One region of the Paenibacillus sp. FSL R10-2782 genome, then DNA from elsewhere that is predicted to be linked to it. Evidence: riboswitches for the same ligand, from Rfam matches in the RefSeq annotation. Region 1 holds a riboswitch; the other holds the start of a gene.
What was found. A riboswitch is a leader RNA that binds a small molecule or an ion and turns the genes downstream of it on or off. The one in region 1 is predicted to bind FMN.

Region 1 (9,439 bases):
TGAAATGCTAAACAGCCAGCTCCCATTACGCGGGGACTGGCTGTTTACTAAATTTCGAACCTGTAACAATGAAGAGGAACCCGTATAAAAGGCTTCTGTCAGGCATCAAGATTCCGTATTATTCATATCCGGCTGACTGCTCTCCAAACGTTCGAACAACAATTGTGTCTCTTCCTCCAAATGTTCCGAGTCCTCAAACAACTCAGGCTGCGGCAAATCCGCCAAAGAACCCAAACCAAAATAATCCAGAAATGACTTCGTCGTACCATACAAAATCGGCCGTCCTATAGCCTCAGCCCGACCTTTTTCCTCAATAAGCTCCTTGTTGACCAGAGTATGTATGGCCCGCTCAGATTTGACACCGCGAATATCTTCGATTTCAATTCTTGTAATGGGCTGGCGATAGGCCACAATGGCAAGTGTCTCCAAAGCTGCTTGCGACAGCGAGGCACGTGCCGGAGAGTAGGCGAGATTTTCAAAATAAGGTGCATGTTCGGATAAGGTTGCCAACTGATAGTGACCGGCGATACGGACAATTTGCAGACCTCTTCCTCCCTGCTCCATGTCCTGCTTCATATCCTCCAGACCCTTTTCAACCAGCTCTTGCTGCTGCTCTACAATGTCGGCGATCTGCTTGGCGGACAACCCTTCCTCTCCCGCGAGAAACAGCAGTCCCTCAATAATTGATTTCAGCTTCAGATAATCCATTAACCCGTAAATCCCCTCTCCACTCCATTACAATATCATCGAAAAGTTTCTCCTGATAGCAGAAAATCTGTTTCATTTTCATCAGTTCGAGGATAGCCAAAAAGGTGACTACCACTTCATGCCTATACATATCCTCATGCATCAGCTTGGAGAATAAAAGCCGTCCCCCCGTTCCCACCAGCTCCAACGCCCCGATAACCTGCCGAATACGGTCCTTGACCGAAATCTCATCTCGGTGAATACGGGTTACCGTCGTACGTCGTTCAGCTTTTCTCAGTGCACGCTGAAAAGCCGCGACCAAATCGCTTGCATGCAGCCCGTGCACGGGATTGGCAGGTTCGGTGGGCAGGAATGCGCTCAGATCCTCCGGTTCCTTGCCATAGATCAGACTTCGTTCCCATTCACGTTCGCTCAGATGGCGGGCAATCCCTTTATATTTACGATACTCCACCAGCTTGCGAACCAGTTCATCCCGTGGATCATAATCCTCTTCTTCATAAAAATCCAAATCGTCATATTCCATTACAGGTGGCTTGGGAAGCAGCAATTTACTCTTAATGGATAAGAGCGTCGCCGCCATTACCAGAAACTCGCTCGTAATGTCCAGTTCCAGCTCCTGCATACTGTGCAAAAAAGCCATATACTGATCGGTAATATCACTAATAGGGATATCCTGAATATCGATCTCGGCCTTATCAATCAGATGCAACAGCAGATCCAGCGGACCCTCGAATGTTTCTAGCTTGTAATTTACGACTGTCAATATGCTTCCCCCTGCCTTACTCCAATCATCATTCAACAATACCTTTCCCCGTTAGCACTTATGCTCGACTTTATCAATCCCTCTTTCTGTAGTATATACGTCATCGCCTTGCTTAACAATCCAATCCCATTTTCCGGCTATAGTTATGCCGTTCCATTCAGATGTTCACAAAATTAAAACTGCTTGCCCAGATTCGCCATCTCAATCGCAGCCAGCGCTGAATCCCAGCCTTTATTACCAGCCTTCGTACCTGCACGCTCAATAGCCTGCTCTATGTTTTCCGTCGTCACTACACCGAAAATAACAGGCACACCTGTTTTCAGACTGCTTGCCGCCACACCCTTGGCCACTTCATTGCAGACGATATCATAATGCGAGGTAGAACCACGAATCACCGTACCCAGCGTAATAACAGCATCGTATTTACCGCTTGCAGCCATTTTTTGAGCAATTAGTGAAATTTCAAAAGCGCCTGGCACCCAGGCCACATCAATCTCATCTTCCCCCGCTCCATGCCGCTGAAGTGCGTCGATTGCACCACTTAACAGCTTACTCGTAATAAACTCATTAAACCGGCCCACTACAATACCATACTTCAAACCATCCGATACGAGATTACCTTCCAGAAAACGTGCCATATGAATCAACCTCTCTTTTTTAAAATAATGAGTTGCAAAACTGTACTTACAATGACATACGACGACGATAATCAATCAAATCCTGAATACTGATCAGCTTCAAATGATGACGCTTGGCGATCACTGCCAAATCAGGTACCCGAGCCATGGACCCATCTTCCTTTATAATTTCGCAAATGACCCCGGCGGGTTTGGAGCCGCAGAGCCGGGCCAGATCAACAGCCGCCTCGGTATGACCCGCACGCTGCAAAACACCCCCATCGTGGGCGATCAGCGGAAACATGTGACCTGGCTTGCGGAAATCACTTCCTGTGGCTGTTTCGTCGGTCAGCGCACGCACGGTCAATGAACGCTCGGCTGCTGAAATCCCCGTTGTCGTTTCTCTGTGATCCACCGACACGGTAAAGGCTGTGCCGTGGAAATCTGTATTTTGCTCCACCATCGGCTGCAATTCCAGTGCCTCGGCTCTTTGCCCTGTAATCGGCACACAGACCAACCCGCGGCCTTCGGTAATCATGAAATTAATGACCTCGGGGGACGCCTTTTCAGCCAGAGCGATAAAATCGCCTTCGTTTTCCCGTTGCTCATCATCCACCACGATCACGACTTTACCGTTCTTTAGTTCCTCCAGCGCTTCTTCAATGGAATCCAGACGAATTTCCATTTCCTGCTCCAACACACCATACTCCACGACGTCAGCCACTATGTTTGAATGGCTCTCTCTACTCCCGCTTTCCATTACGCTTTCCTCCTTATTTCTTATGGCATCAGGCAAAGCCGTGCTTCGCCAAATAATCCAGACTCATAGGAGCTTTCTCTGTTCCCTCCGTCACTGCTAATTTTCCGTAGTTCAAAAGCTGCTCCACATATTTGCCTAAGATGTCGCATTCAATATTGACGGAGTCTCCCTCACGTTTGGCCTGCAAGGCCGTCTCGGATAAAGTATGGGGGATGATAGATACGGCAAAGGTATCTCCCGTGCGCTGGGCAACCGTAAGGCTGATACCGTCGAGAGTAATCGAGCCTTTGAGAAGAATATATTTGAATATTGCCTGATCAGTAGGAGCGACTTCATACACAACCGCATTCTGGTCTGAGGTCACCCGACGAATCGTGCCCGTTCCATCCACATGTCCTTGTACGATATGCCCTCCGAACCTGCCGTTCGCCACCATAGCCCGTTCCAAATTGACCTGGCTACCGGATTTCAGCTCCTTCAAATTACTGCTGCGAAAGGTTTGCGGCATCACGTCTACCTTAAAATTCTTAGTACCCACCTGTGTTGCGGTCAGACAAACACCATTCACGGAAACACTGTCTCCTATTTTCAAATCGCCCAATACCACAGCACCTGTAATGCCCAGCACCATCGCTTCTCCGCTTCTGGAAATCTGCTGAATCCGTCCCACCTCCTCGACCAATCCGGTAAACATGCCTTCACTCCTTTCCATCTAAAGTTCAGTTTATTCCTGATTCATCAGGGTAAGCGCAAAAAACCCCCAGTCCGGATCATATCCGTCATGGGGGTGATGAGAGTCGAATTTGCAGTATGCAAGCGCAGTCCATATACATCCTGAGACCACATGAATAACAAGCTTGCCAATAGAAAGCATGAATGTGCATACGACCAAATACGCTCAGAAGCATCTCCGAAAAAAGCTTGAAGAACAAGCAATCTTCCGTATGCTATCTGCAACGAAATAAGCCGTACGTACCATTACGTATGCTAAAAATCGGCACATGTCACGTCATGCACATGCGCTTCGTATCCTTCTCCCATCCAGACTATACTGTCGGTCCCGGAATTGCACCAGGTCCACCGTCTGCTGATCGTTCAGCATCCGGGTCACGGACTAAGCCGCGCTGTTCATCGCAGAAGCTATGTACAGACACGTCATCACCGCCGGTGGGGAATTGCGCCCCGCCCCGAAGGATCTTGCTCTTATTTAATTGAATTAGCATTAAACTTGTTACGTATATTAGCACCGACTTCTAAAAAAAGCAAGTTATCGGATAGAAGCTCCTGCTTTTGTTTTAACATATTGGCTGGAAAGCTCCTCAAACCAGGTTTTATCATTCATATGAAGCGCCAGATCAATCAGATCAGCCAGTTCTTCCAGGCCGAGCTGTGTAGCATGGTCAAAGGTAATAACCGCTGAAGCCGTGGGTCCGTGACCTCCTTCAGAGCATGCGTCATAATCCAACCGTACCTCAACATGCCCGTCAATAAACTCACATTTTAGAAAATAAATAATTTCACACATTAATATCGGACGCACCTGCGTCTCCAGCACACAATCCATCACCTTGGCGGAATAATGCTGGTTCGTCAGCGTGAATTTGTGATCCGTCGCTGCCAGCGATGTCCGTCCAAAGTCATACGTAAATTTCAGTTCCACTGGCGTGATATTCATGACCTTGGGTATTTGCTTCTTTATAATTTCGATTATTTCAACTGTATTCAGCTTAATCATACCTGCACCTCATTGCATCTTAAAATTCAGAGAAAGCTCTAATTCAATATGTTTCACGTAGGCCTTCACTCCTATATCGGAAATCATTACCTGATTTTTTATGCTTCATCCCATAAACGACAAAAAAGATTCTTCGCGCAACAAGCGCAAAGAATCTTGATCGTACCGGTGCCGCAATATCTTATAACAATGTTCAAATTTTATTATGCAAAAAAATTGGATTATAGCTCCGAAATTTCATGTTTCTTTTTCAGGATACTCCAGCGGCGTTCAATCTCCTGCTCAAAGGTAGCCAGCGTGGCTTCCTCCTTGAGAAGATGTTTTGTTTTGCCCATTAATTTGAGCCATTCTGCGGCTGGAATCCGTTTTCCCTTGTCCTCCGGATTGTACGTAATCGTCGTACTGCCTTGCTCAATCTCGTACAGCGGGAAAAAGCAAGACTCCACAGCTGCACCCACAATGCTGGTACCCAGTCTATCCTCGGATTTCCAGTTCAGTGGACAGGCGCACAGGATTTTACCATAGGCCGTTCCCACGTTATTGGCATACCATTGTGCCTTGGCCGCTTTACGCAGCATATCCTGCGGATGGCTTTCCGCTGCCGTGAAGGCATATGGAATATTGCAGGCAGCCATAATTTGCACCGTATCCTTGTGGTGACCCTGCTTGCCTTTTTGCATTTTCCCTACGCCTGATGTGCTTGTCATGTGACCTACCGGAGTCGAGTACGATTGCTGCGAGCCTGTATTCATGTAGCCCTCATTATCATATTCCAGCATGATCAGCTTATGATTACGCAGTGCAGCCCCGATAGCCGACCCCATGCCAATATCCATCCCGCCGTCACCACTGATCATTATAAAGGTCGGGTCATCTGCCATCTCAATCTCATTGCGGCGCTTCATCTCCATATAAGCCTCCAGCGCTCCAGAGAGTGTAGCAGCCCCATTTTGAAAAAGATTATGAATCATAGGCTGCTTGTGTGATGTATACGGATAACCTGTCGTCACCACGTATACGCAGCCTGTTTGGAACAGCACGACGATATCGCCTTCGATGCCTTTGAAAAACAGCTCCAGCGCAGACAACGCTCCACAGCCCGGACACGCCCCATGACCCGGTGTGAGACGGCGTGGTTTGGTCGTCAGCGAGCGCAGCGGCGGTACCTTGACCTTGAGCTTGCCGGTCGCCTCATCCGGCGTCACCTGAATCAGACCGGTACGGTATGCATCCCCCCGTGGCGGCTGCATAACCTGCGGCATGACCTTGTCCGGGGACCCTGGATTAAGCCCGTAATAATCAAATGGCTTCACGATCCGTCCGGCTTCCGCCGCCTCAATCGCAAGCTGGAAGAACGCCTCAGCGTCTTCCGCATAAAAATCCTTGCCGCCCAAGCCAAAGATGCGGCACAATACAAGCGTCCGGTTCAGCGGGTCCTCCTGCAAGGCCGCCTTGATTTCGTGCGTCAAATTACCGCCATCGGCGCCGTACGAATCCGCACGTTCACCCACCAGCAGCGCCTTGACATGGCGCAATGTCTCACGCAGCTGCGCGGCCGGAAGCGGTCGAATGATATTCGGACGAATCACACCAGCCTTAATGCCACGCGCGCGGAGCTGATCGGCTACATCCTTGGCCGATTCAGCCGCTGAATTCAACAGGAATATTGCAACCTCGGCATCCTCCATATGATAGAGATCCAAAATCGGATATTCCCGCCCGGATAATGCGGCATATTCTGCGGCTACCTGCTCATATACTCCTTCTGACCGCTTTAACGCCTCGGATAACTGAGCATGATTATTCGTCAGGTCATCGCCATTCATATGCGCCCCGACAGTAACCGGATGGTCAAAATCGGAAATATTCGGATAATTCAGATTCGGATTTGGCCCCACAAAACCACGCACAGTTTCGGCATCAGCAAAATATTGCACCTTACGCTTCTGATGGGACGTGTAAAAACCGTCATAAGCGACCATCACAGGCAGTCTAACATCGCTGTGCTCTGCGATTTTCAGCGCCATGATGTTCATATCATACACAGCCTGCGGCGTACTTGCGGTCAAAATCACCCAGCCTGTATTCAAACCATAATACAAGTCTGAGTGATCCCCACGGATATCCAGCGGGCCACTGATAGCCCGGGTCACCAGATTCATAACCATAGGAAAACGAGTGCCTGACTGCACAGGCAACTGCTCCAGCATATACAGGAAGCCTTGCGAACTTGTTGCATTCACAACCCTCGCTCCCGCTGCGGCAGCACCATAGCATATCCCTGCCGATCCATGCTCACCGTCTGCTGCAACCAGCTTAATGTCATGCTGACCTCTCGTTCTCATCTGATCCAGATATTGCGCCACCTCGGTCGAGGGTGTGATCGGAAAATATCCCATCATATGATAATTGATCTGCGCAGCCGCCGTAGCCGCCATTTCATTGCCGGATTCGAACGTTGTCACCTGTGCGGCGCCTGTCTGCTTGAGCTCCTCCTCCAGTTTCGCCATTACACACGGCCTCCTTCATATACCGGAAATTGATGGGCAACCCGATGCTGCTCCGCCCATCCCCATTGCTCACGACGCGAGCTTAATGCCCCCGACGGGCAAATATCTACGCATTTCAAGCATCCTTTGCAATACTGGTAATCAATCCCTTGCAAAAATGGCAGCATTCTTCCCCGTTTGTCCGCCTGCTCTTCCCATACAAAACAGTAATCCGGGCAAATCGAATCACACTTGGCACAATGTGTACATTTATCAGCTTCATATTCAGGCACAAAGCCCTGACGTGAACCGCTGACATCTCTCGTCATGCTGTTTCCCTGCGTGGCTATAATACCTCCCGAGGGTTGTGTTTCATAGCCCAGCAAAGGCTGCGGCCGTTCAAAAATGTGATCCTGGGCAGCGTTTGTAACTGGATATACGTGCAGTTCCATTTCCTCAAAGCCCCGGTTAAACGTACGCAAATTAGGCTCCACCAGTTGTGGATTTTTCTTCTCAAACGTACTGCGAATGACCGATCTCATCGCCTCCGGATCTAAAAAATCACAGACACGGAACAGCGCACCCAACATGGACGTGTTCAGCTTGGTCCGCTCCTCCAGTGCGATTCCCATCGCATCCACTACCGCCAGCGTACCGGATACTAGCCCCAAATCAGCCCGTATTTCCTCTGCCGGACGCGTGGAATTGACCACAACGATCCCATCCGCTGGAAGCCCACTGATGACATTGACCGTTTTGTACAATGTTTCATGAAAAATACCTACCACATGCGGTTGCTCGATCGGACTGTGATCACGGATATCGACCCCGGGATCACAAAAGCGTACAAAGCTTTTGACCGGGGTTCCCTTTTTTTCCGAACCGTAGGACGCGAAATTGGAAGCATTTAGCCCCAGACCAAGCACGCCCGTTTCGGCCAGCATTTTTCCAGCCAGATTAGCGCCGAGTCCACCAATGGATTCCAGCCGGATTTCAAAAAATCCAAGTCGATTTGTGCGTGTTAATATAGACAAAGTGATAAGCCCCCTTCTTTTGCAACCATTACTGTGCTGTAAAACTCATAACTAAAAATGGAAAATGCATTCTAATGAAAAGGCTATCACAACACTTACTTTTCGAATGTGATTTTATTCACTTCAAGACCCGCATGTACGCGAAAATCAGCAAACCGTCAAACAAAAGACAACAAAAAGCCGCTCTGTCCAAAGACAGAACGGCTTAGGTGTAACGTTATACAAAAAGATCATGCATTTAACGGTATATTACGCGTCAAATACTTTAACCTCTTTCATTTTGTCGCCTTGTTTTACAGCATCAATGAATTCCATACCTTTGGTCACTTGACCAAATACAGTATGTACTCCATCCAAATGCGGCTGTGGAGCGTAACAGATAAAGAACTGGCTTCCGCCTGTGTTACGGCCTGCATGCGCCATGGACAGAACGCCCTTGGCATGCTTCGTTGTGTTCGTAGCTGTTTCGCAGTCGATTGTGTAGCCAGGGCCGCCTGTGCCTGTTCCATTAGGACAACCACCTTGGGCAACAAAGCCTGGAATTACACGGTGAAAGCTCAAGCCGTTGTAGTAGCCGCTGTTTGCCAGCTTTTCAAAGTTAGCAACCGTGTTTGGCGCTTCTTCTGGAAAAAAATCAATTTCGACGATACCGCCATTTTCAAGATCTATTCTACCTTTTTTCATTGTTTGTAGCTCCTTTTCAACCTGTTTTGAAAGCTAAATAGCATCAAGTTCCAGTTTACTATGAATTGCCGCTCTTAGCAAAGCCTTGTCCAAAAAAGAGACCATTATCCCCGGTATATCACTTCCGGCTAAATGGTCTACTTCGTCACGCTTATCAAAATCAGGAAGAAACCGTTATCTTGGCATTGGGATGAACCGATGAACCGGCTTGGTCACGAACCAGGCGCTGTGGCACGACATCATTCCGAACGATATCCTCATAGCTTTCCCGGCGCACCACCAGCTCGGCCTCACCATTGTTTACAAATACAACCGCTGGTCGGCGTATCCGGTTATAATTACTCGCCATAGAATAATTGTAGGCTCCGGTTGAAGCAACAGCGAGCAAATCCCCGTTGGTCGGACGCGGCAGCTCCACATCCCAAATGAGCATATCGCCGCTTTCACAGCATTTGCCCGCAATGGATACCGTCTCCTCGTTCGCATCGTACGCTCGGTTAGCCAGCATGGCTTCATACCTCGCCTGATATAGCGCTGGACGCGGATTATCCGTCATTCCACCGTCCACCGAGACGTATTTCCGTACCTGCGGAATATCCTTGATACTTCCTACCGTGTATAAGGTTGTGCCTGAATCGCCCACAATACT
Region 2 (9,439 bases), 1.8 Mb from region 1:
GAGTTAATGGAACCTTTTCCTGTTACGATTGAGGGGCAAGCGCAGATGCTGACCGATCTGTTTTTCTGGCGGCCTGCGCTGGCCCTGGCGGTTGCACAAGCCCTGTATGCCCCGGTGTGGATGTACCGTTTTGACTGGACGCTGCCGGGGCATTCTGTATTCGGACAAGCGGTTCATGGCGCGGAAATTGCGTTTGTTTTTGATAATCTGGAGCTGCTGGGCAAGCTCGGATTAGACGTTCATTCGCCTATGCGGACACTGGCTCACAATATGCAGCAGGCATGGGTTGCTTTTGCACGGGATGGAAAGCCTGTGCTGCCGGAAGAGGAGTGGCCCATGTACGACAGGGAAACGCGGGCTACGGCCATTTTTTATCAGGACATCTCGGTGCAGCATGACCCGAAAGGGGAAAGACGCCGTCGGTTGACCGGACAAATGAGCATCTGAGCCAAGGACAAGGATTGGGATACCACCCAACAGCTAACATACTAAAAGCCTTCGCCCGTATTTTTGTATACGGACGAAGGCCTTTTTAGACTGAACAGATACAGATGTATCGCAGGAACTAAATCTTGAAACGCTTCACCAGCTCTTGCAAATCCTGCGCCATATTGGACAGCTCCTGAGAGGAAGAAGCGATTTCTTCCATCGCCGCCATTTGCTCCTGTACGGCTGCGGAAGTCGTCTGTGAGCTATCCGCCGAATTGCGGGACAGGCTTGCCAGATGGGTAACAGTTGCCGAAACTTCCTCTGTACTGGCCGAAATTTGTTCAGCGGCTGCGGACACGCTTTGAATCTGTTCCACAATATGAGATGTGGAGCGCTCAATATTCGTGAAGGCACCTTCTGCATCTTGGCTAATACGCAGCCCCTCACCCACCTGGTTACGGACATTACCGTTCATCGTAGCCGTGGAGCGCTGGATCAAATCCAGCATCTGTGTAATGATCTGGCTGATGGAATCTGCGCTTTCCTTGGATTGCTCCGACAGCTTACGGACCTCCACGGCTACCACAGCGAATCCACGCCCGGCTTCGCCTGCTCTGGAGGCTTCAATCGACGCGTTCAGCGACAGCAGGTTGGTCTGCTTGGCAATGGCAGCAATCGCGCTATTCATCTGCTTCGCATCGTCAGAGAGCTGTGACAGCTCATCCATCAGGCTGGCGGTTTGGGTCACAGCTTCCAGAATACGGTCCATCTGTGTGCGTACGCTGCCGATCATTTGGCTGCCTTTGGCTACGTCATGCTCAGTCTGTCCTGCCGAATCTACAATGGAGCTTGCCGATTCCGCAATGGTGCTGACACCCTTGGCCATTTCCTCAACGGCATTGGCTGTTTGTTCGGATGCCTCTGCACTGGTGGTCGCATTTTCTGCGGATTCCATAACTGTTTCCGCTACATGCTGCACGGATTCCGTCGTTTGCTCTGTACTTTCCTTAATCATCAGAGAAGAGGATGCGAGTCGTGATGACGTCTGGTTGACCTCGGAAACCATCGTATGCAGTGCATGTGTCATCTGGTCAAAATTTTGCGCCAGCTCGCTGAATTCATCCTTGCCGGACAAATTGACCCGTGCGGTGAGATTGCCGTCACGGACATCGCGGGTTCCATTTTGCAGCTTGCCTAGTGGAATCAGGAACGAGCGAATCATCAGGATAATAACAATAGCAGCAGCCAGCACGGATATAGCAATAACGATCAGGCTTTGCTTCAAGATCGGTTGGGCTGCATCACTGTAATCCTCCAGATCGGACAGGGCGATAATGTTCCATCCAGTGAGGGGATCAACGATTGAGAAAGCCTCCACGGTTCTATTCATAAACTGAATTTGTTTTATGGAAGGAGCTTCTTGAGATTGTCCTTGAGCTGTTTTTGGCAATTCAGGTAATCCGGTAATGGTGTCTGCCGGTTTTTTACCCGTGTTCTTGAACGCTGCTCCAGCCCCGGATACGAGCTTGTGCTCGGCATCCACAATAAACAGTCCGCCGCGCTGACCAATGCTGATCCCGCTCAAGCTCTCGCTCATCTTATCCAGACTCAGGTTCAGTGCTATGGCCCCCTGTCCCTCCGTCAGGGTTCTTGATATAGTGACTACCAAATTACCCGTGGAGGCACTCGCCTTAGGAACTCCAACGATTACTTTACCGTCCTGTGCTGTAGCCAGCTTGTACCAAGTTTTTTGTCGGGGATCATAGTCTGTGGATTCTTTTTTCGGTGAACGGATGTATTCGCCCTTCGCATTACCCAGAATCACACCATCCAATTCAGGATGAGCCTTGGTGATTAGATCCAGCCTGGCCTGAATGGTGTCAGCGTTTGTGATAAAAGAATCGGATTGAAATTCAGATGCAAATACATCCATATCCTTCATAATGGGGGATACATATTGATTAATATTGCCTTGGATCAAATTCAAGTTCGTATTGACCGAGCTAGCCATTTGCTGGCGAAGCTGTGTTTCGGCACTCTGATACGAAAAATATCCAATAAGAATACTTGGAATCAATAGGACTGCCAAAAAAGATACAATCAATTTTGTCCGCATTAAATAGAACTGTTTGAGAAACCTGGCCCACCATGGAATTGTTTGTTTTACGTTAGTCATAGTTCTTGCTCCTCTGTGTGTGATGATCACTACATTGTTTTATTCGACAAAAGCTAAAGGATTTTATAGATGTAATCTCTGGGAAACGAGGAATAGTTGCATGTTTAGGACGTTTTTATCTAAAAATAGTTCTAAAGTAGTATATTAAATATTAATACTTATACATAAAAAGCCAAATCGGAGATGCAAAAGCATCTTCTCGATTTGGCTTGGGTGAGGGATAAAATGGACATTGAACCTATTCGTTTTTTTGCTGACGAGAAATCATAAAGAGTGTAATCCAGATAAGCATAAAGCCAGTCAATTGCGCTACCGTAACGATCTGCTGGAAAGCGATCCAGTTAATTACAACGCCGACCATCGGGAAGCTTAGTTCTGCCATCGTGGCATAAGACGCCTTGGTCGTACTGAGGCCCTTGTAATACAGTAACAGGCTGAGAAGACCGGGGAGCAGCGCCTGCAGCAACAGGTTGATAATCACGGCTGCGCCCGCCCATGTGCCAGCAGGCATATTCCAAGGTGCATGCTCCACAGAGGTGAGAACGATCAGCAGAGGCAGAGCCATCATGAAGCGCAGGGAGGTCACCGTCTCATATTTCATCGAACGAAGCAAGTAGCTTCCCATCACTGTCGAACCGCCCCACAGGACCGCAGCTCCAAGTGCAAGCAGGCTGCCGACGTGGACGAAATCATGAACATGTCCAAAAGGGAGCGACCAGCCGAAGGTAAGAAGATACGTCCCAAACAGAGCCACGACAATTAATATTCCAAAATTACGCGGCAGCATTTCCTTCAATATAATGCGGGCCAGAATAATAGCGACCAACGGTTGAAGCTTTTGGAGCAGCAGCACAGCGTTAAGATCACCGTTGCTGAGTGCCATTGTGAAAATCACGCTGGCTAGAGCCGAGCCGCCCCACGAGACGAACAAAATAGCCAAAATCTGACGAAGCCGTACCGCTTTAAGCTCCTCGCGATGCTTCCACAGCACTGGTGCCAGGGCGATAAAGAGCAGCACATGCTCCATCAGCACAATTTGTGTAGAGGTAAATGATTTGAGCAAAATAATACGAAACAGCGGGTCCGCGCCCCACAAGGCCGCTCCAATCGCGACTAGCCAAAAACCGCTTTTCATGTGGGAGCTACGATCAAAACCTTTGGATGTTAGTACAGTTGATGATTGACTCATACTCAATTAGCTCCTTGCGAATACAGGACCGGTGGCACAAAAACCCCCGTCCATGGCGATAGGCCATGCAAGACGGGGGTTGATCAAATAAACTTGCCGCTTTATGCAAGTTAAGAAGTTGCTGCAAAACCAAGAATGCAGCATTCATCCACTTGACGGCATGTTCATGCTTCGATCTTCTTCCATCCGGACTTTACCGTCGGCTTTGGCATCTCACCAAATCAGTCCGTATCTTGTTGCCAGATACAGAGTCGCGGGCTTAGCTCCATGAGCCATACCGCCGGTTGGGAATCACACCCTACCCCGAAGATCCTTATTCCGTTTTTTAATTTCTCCTATAGGATATACCTGTTTTAGAATGAAGTCCAGTGAAAAATATGTGTACATCGAACAAAGGTTTTCATTTATTTTTTGAAATCGTTTTACAAAATTACATATTACGAGGTAATATCTTTGTACTCGATACGACGGATGGCCGCATAAGCTACGAGCATCCCCAGCGCGGCAAAGCCGATCTGTACAAGTGCAATGGAGCTAAGTGTAGCGCCGTTATTATTCGAGAACAGCAGGGCTACGATTAGGATCGAGCTCACGATGGTGGTGGGTATCGAGTATTTTCGCATTCCCATGTACAGCGGAACCAGCCCCATAAAGCTTGCTGCAACCGCATTGATCAGTGTCCGCACTGATTGCTGTCCTAGTGTAGTGAGGCTAAGCTTATCTGGTACAATAACGACGAACTGATTTAATAGATGAAGGGCTGCCGTAATGATGATTTCCGATAAAATAATGGACAGGAACGTAAACAGCAACACGACCAAGAGTTTGGCGACCATTAGCTTTTTGCGGTCAATCGGGTACATGAACAAGATGTTAATCGACTTGGACTTAAATTCGCTCACAATAAAGCGGCACAGCAGGACGGAGGCAAATACAATAAACGTGGCCCTCACCATATTGTCCATGAGATTGAGAAGCTGAGCGTACTGTGTAAATTCGGGTACTCCTTCAATGTGGCTGTCCTGCGCAATAGTACTGAGCAACCCTAGAATGCAGGCGTTGGCGATCAGCGCCGAACGGATATATCCCGCCAAATGAAACTTTTTCAACTCCAGTTGCATCAGTTTAAGCATGGAGTTCACCTCCATGTAACAGCCGCACGAAGTAGTCTTCCAGCGTACTGTTTTTTTGGTGGATGGAATCCACCTCTACCTCATTTAAAATGAGTGTTTTCGTAATTTGCTTCTGCGGTACACTTGTATCGTAAATGCGTATATTCTGATCATTCAGCACCCGGATATTCGTCAGATTCAGGTGATGGGAGAGGACGTAGGTCGCTTTTTTGCAGTCATTGGTCGTAAATTCGATGTATTCCGTATTGGTTTCCCGCACCTGTTCCATCGACACTTCCTCAATCAATCGACCGTGATTAATCACACCCACCGTATCAGCAATTTGCTCGATTTCCACTAAAATGTGGCTGGACACAAGGATCGTCATGCCATATTCCTTGCACAGCATGTGAAATAATTGGCGGATTTCCTTGATCCCCACCGGGTCCAATCCATTAATGGGTTCGTCCAAAATCAGCAGCTCCGGCTTGGTCGCAATCGCTCGGGCGATCCCGAGACGCTGCTTCATCCCCAGTGAGAAATCCTTTACCGGCTTGTCATCTGCATTTCGCAGGTTCACTAGCTCCAGTGCATCCCGAACAGCCTGCTTGTTATAATAGCCCATGTATTGACAATGAAGTTCGAGATTTTGCCGGGCCGTCAGCCTGTCATAAAAAATCGGATATTCAATAATCGAGCCCATCCGGCCGAGCAGGTGGTACGACTTTGGCGTTAATTTTTCACCGAACAATTCAATCTCACCCGAGGTCGGCTTGAGCAGGTTCGTAATCATTTTCATAATCGTTGTCTTGCCCGCCCCATTGGGACCGAGAAAGCCATAAGTTTCCCCCTGGCGCACATTCATGCTGACCCCCGTTACAATTTCGTTGCCCTTCAGGGCCTTGGTCAGTTGATGCGTCCGTAATATGTAAGTCATGGGTGTTCTCCCTTCGTATACTGTTGATAATTCAAGGATAAAGGGCGAAATGTTCATTTTTCTTTCCCGTTTCTTACAAAATTATTAAGTTCGATTAATAGTTGATTTTTTTCAATGTAAAAGAGAAGATCGTCCGCTCATAAGGTATGCTGCTCAAATGAATTTCTCCGTTCATCGTCTCAACCAGACGTTTGGCAATCGTAAGACCCAGCCCGCTGCCCTGTATCGCCTTATTGCGGGAATCCTCAAGCGTGTACATACGTTCAAAAACCTTGTCCTGCTCAGGCTCCTGTATGCCTTGCCCCCGATCCCATACCTCTATACGCACCGTGTCCTGCTGTTCCGTTAGAGTCAGTCCCAGTGTCCGACCATCGGCACCGTAGCGAATCGCATTGGAAATCAGATTGTTCAGCACCCGCCCAATCGCTCCTTCGTTCCCCAAGGCATGAATGGGGTGCTCCGGGATATCAATATGCACAGCAAACCCCTGCGCGGTCAGCAGATCATAAAACTCCAAAATGCTGCGTCTGCACAGCTCTCCCACCTCCAGCCGGGTCAACGGAATGTCCGTATCATTAGCCTCCAGCTTTGCCAAGCTAAAAAAGCTTCCGATCAGCTCAATCGCTTCGCTTGTCTTCTGATGAATCCTGGATAGCAGCTTTGCACGTTCTTCCGGCAAAATATGCGGATCGGCATCCAGCATCTCGGCATACCCGAGCACCACCGTCAGCGGGGTCCTGAGATCGTGGGAAATGTTTGAAATCATTTTGCGCATGGCGATTTGGCTTCGGTTGTAATCCACAGACACTCTCAAATTCAAGTCCAGCAAACGGTTAATTTCCGTCATGAGGCGTTGCAACTCAGCGTCACCCGTGACATATAGCAGCTTTTCCGCATGATTAACAGTTACAATCCGTTCCAGTGCGTTTCGGATATCCTTTATTTTGCGCTTTTGCGCCACACGCTCCCGCCAGAGCCATACAATAACGACGGATAGGATGAGGACGACGATCCATTCAGAGATGCTCTCGATGTTCATATCACCCGTTCTCCCATTTGTAGCCAATGCCCCATAAGGTCTTAATATGAACAGGGTGGGAGGGGTCTTCTTCGATTTTCTCACGTAAGCGGCGGATATGGACGTTAATCACATTTTCGTCACCCATATAGTCCTCTTTCCAGATAAACCCGTATAATTGCGCTTTGGTAAATACACGGTTCGGATGGGTTACAAATAGCTTGAGAATATCAGATTCCTTAGCTGTTAACTGAATTTGGATTCCGTTGCGGGTGACCATAAAATGATCAAAATCAATGCGCAGATTTCCGTAGGTCAGGACCTGTGCTTTCGGCTGTTCCTCCTGTTGTTGCTGGCGTGCATAGGTAGTGGCTCTGCGGATTGCAGACTGAATGCGTGCTGTCATTTCCAGCATAGAAAAGGGCTTGGCGACATAATCGTCTGCTCCGAAGCCCAGTCCAAGCGCTTTATCCACGTCGCTATCCTTAGCTGACATAATCAGAATCGGGACAGCGCTGTGGGTACGGATTCGACGGATGACCTCCATACCATCCACCTTGGGCATCATCAGATCCACCAATACCAGATCGTAGGTGTGACGTTCAAAGGCAAGAAGCCCTTCTTCCCCGTTATAGGCGGTGGTTAATGTGTAACCTTCCTTGGTGAGTGCTTTGAGTAGCATTTCGGCAATGGATGTATCATCTTCAATGAGTAAAATATGTTGTGACATAGGTGTGGAACACCCCTAATTTTTAGATTAAGCTCGTGTGACGAGCTGTACCTGAATTATATAGAGCAGTGGAGGGAATTTCTATAAAAAATATCCATGGAAGCTATAGAGTTCAGAAATTATAATATTAAACAATCTCATTATAATAAAGTGGAAAAATGAGAAATGGAGAATACAGGATTATATATTACATAATGCAAGAAATTGTGATAAAGTGAATATGGGCTTTGGTAGGTTCTTACAAATGTATTGATGTAATATATTTGTGATTTTGGATTTTACCAAGATTCTCTAAACAATAAGAAGCTTCTTACCTTGTGATCTATTACTTGTTAATAGATATTTAGTAATTATCAAGAACCTACTTCAGCCTATTCTAATACAAGGAGGAAATTTATTTGAGAGCATTTGAATTGTTTTACGAACTCTATAAAATCGAAAACTTAAGAGAAGTCTATTCTGAAAGAATCAAAAATAATTCTTCCCCGGGCCTAGACAGAATTAATAGACGAATATTTGAAAGAGAGCTTGATAAAAACCTAAGTATTATTAATAGTAAGGTAATTAACGGTACATACAAGTTTACAAAATACAAACAAAAATTAATTTCTAAGGGGGAGGGTAAAAACCCAAGAGTTATTTCTATGCCTACAATAAGAGACAAAATAACACTGGCTGTAATGAAAAATATACTAGCTCAAATCTATAACAATGAGGTATCTTATTCTGTTATACATAGAATTATTAACCTTATAGTCGGAACTTTACAAAATGAGAATTATAACCATTATTTCAAAATAGATTTGTCTCAATTCTATGACACTATTAATCATCAAATTTTATTGTCAAAAGTAAAAAGTAAAATACGAAAAAAAGCTTTTATTCAGTTGATAGAAAGAGCTATAAAAACACCAACAGTGGAGGAGAGCTATTCTAAAGGTTTAAAAAAAACAAATGGAGTAGGGGTTCCTCAAGGGTTATCAATATCTAATATTCTTGCTGGTCTATATTTATCTAAGTTTGATAAAAAACACAATAATAAAATTCATTATAAGTATTTTAGATTTGTAGATGACATTTTGATTTTATGCCATAAAGAAGATTTTATCGGTTTAAAAAAAGCAATTGAGCAGGAGTTGGAAAGGAAATATCTTCTAAAAATAAATAAAGACAAGACAGAAAGCGGCATAGTACAAAAAAAAGAAATCTCATATTTAGGATACTTGATTAGTAAAGATCAAATTTCAGTTAGGCCAAGTTCTGTAAAAAAGTTGGAATTATCCTTAGAAAAATTATTCAAAGAATATGCAATATATAAAAAATTAGGAAAGGAACTATTTATATGGAAATTGAATATTAAAATAACTGGTCTAATTAAAGATAGTAAGAAAAGAGGGTGGACATTTTTCTTTTCGCAAATTACAAATGAAAGAGTCTTGTTTCATCTCGATTGGCTAATTAAGCAATATATTAAACGTTTTAATTTAGAAGAAGATTTTGAAGAAATAAAGATAAAAAAGTACGTCAGAACCTTTAAAGAAATAAAAAACAATTTACATGGAACCACATATATACCCAATTTAGATAATTTTACCGTAGATGATAAGAGAGCTTTTATTGAAAAAGTACTAGGGTTGCCAACTACCTTCTTTAGTGATGAAGTAATTGAAGAAATGTTTGATAAAGAAACGTATAAATTTATTAGAGAATTAGAAAGAGATTTGCAGCATTTTTCATGAACGGGGGCGCAAGAAAGTATGGATAACTTAACTGAATTTAAAAGAAAGATATGGATAACAAGAAAGAGCAGAATTCAAGCATCAGAAAGAATATTGAGAAAATACAACG

Region 2: it holds a riboswitch for FMN, as region 1 does, so the genes downstream of both, NST83_RS06315 (DMT family transporter) here and ribE (riboflavin synthase) in region 1, are expected to answer to the same signal.

What each region holds. Positions count from the first base shown of each region.
Region 1 covers NZ_CP151951.1:3,212,548-3,221,986, forward strand. Annotated here, with positions in the region: gene scpB (SMC-Scp complex subunit ScpB) at 106-708, opposite strand; gene NST83_RS14460 (segregation/condensation protein A) at 677-1,471, opposite strand; gene ribE (6,7-dimethyl-8-ribityllumazine synthase) at 1,645-2,109, opposite strand; gene ribB (3,4-dihydroxy-2-butanone-4-phosphate synthase) at 2,156-2,848, opposite strand; gene ribE (riboflavin synthase) at 2,877-3,542, opposite strand; FMN riboswitch at 3,874-4,047, opposite strand; gene NST83_RS14480 (IDEAL domain-containing protein) at 4,116-4,583, opposite strand; gene NST83_RS14485 (thiamine pyrophosphate-dependent enzyme) at 4,805-7,093, opposite strand; gene NST83_RS14490 (2-oxoacid:acceptor oxidoreductase family protein) at 7,093-8,106, opposite strand; gene NST83_RS14495 (peptidylprolyl isomerase) at 8,356-8,790, opposite strand; gene lysA (diaminopimelate decarboxylase) at 8,951-9,439, opposite strand, start outside.
Region 2 covers NZ_CP151951.1:1,373,900-1,383,338, forward strand. Annotated here, with positions in the region: gene NST83_RS06305 (carboxylesterase/lipase family protein) at 1-447, shown strand, start outside; gene NST83_RS06310 (methyl-accepting chemotaxis protein) at 566-2,605, opposite strand; gene NST83_RS06315 (DMT family transporter) at 2,844-3,794, opposite strand; FMN riboswitch at 3,965-4,109, opposite strand; gene NST83_RS06320 (ABC transporter permease) at 4,232-4,927, opposite strand; gene NST83_RS06325 (ABC transporter ATP-binding protein) at 4,920-5,843, opposite strand; gene NST83_RS06330 (sensor histidine kinase) at 5,938-6,882, opposite strand; gene NST83_RS06335 (response regulator transcription factor) at 6,884-7,591, opposite strand; gene NST83_RS06340 (reverse transcriptase/maturase family protein) at 7,990-9,330, shown strand; gene NST83_RS06345 (SLATT domain-containing protein) at 9,349-9,439, shown strand, end outside.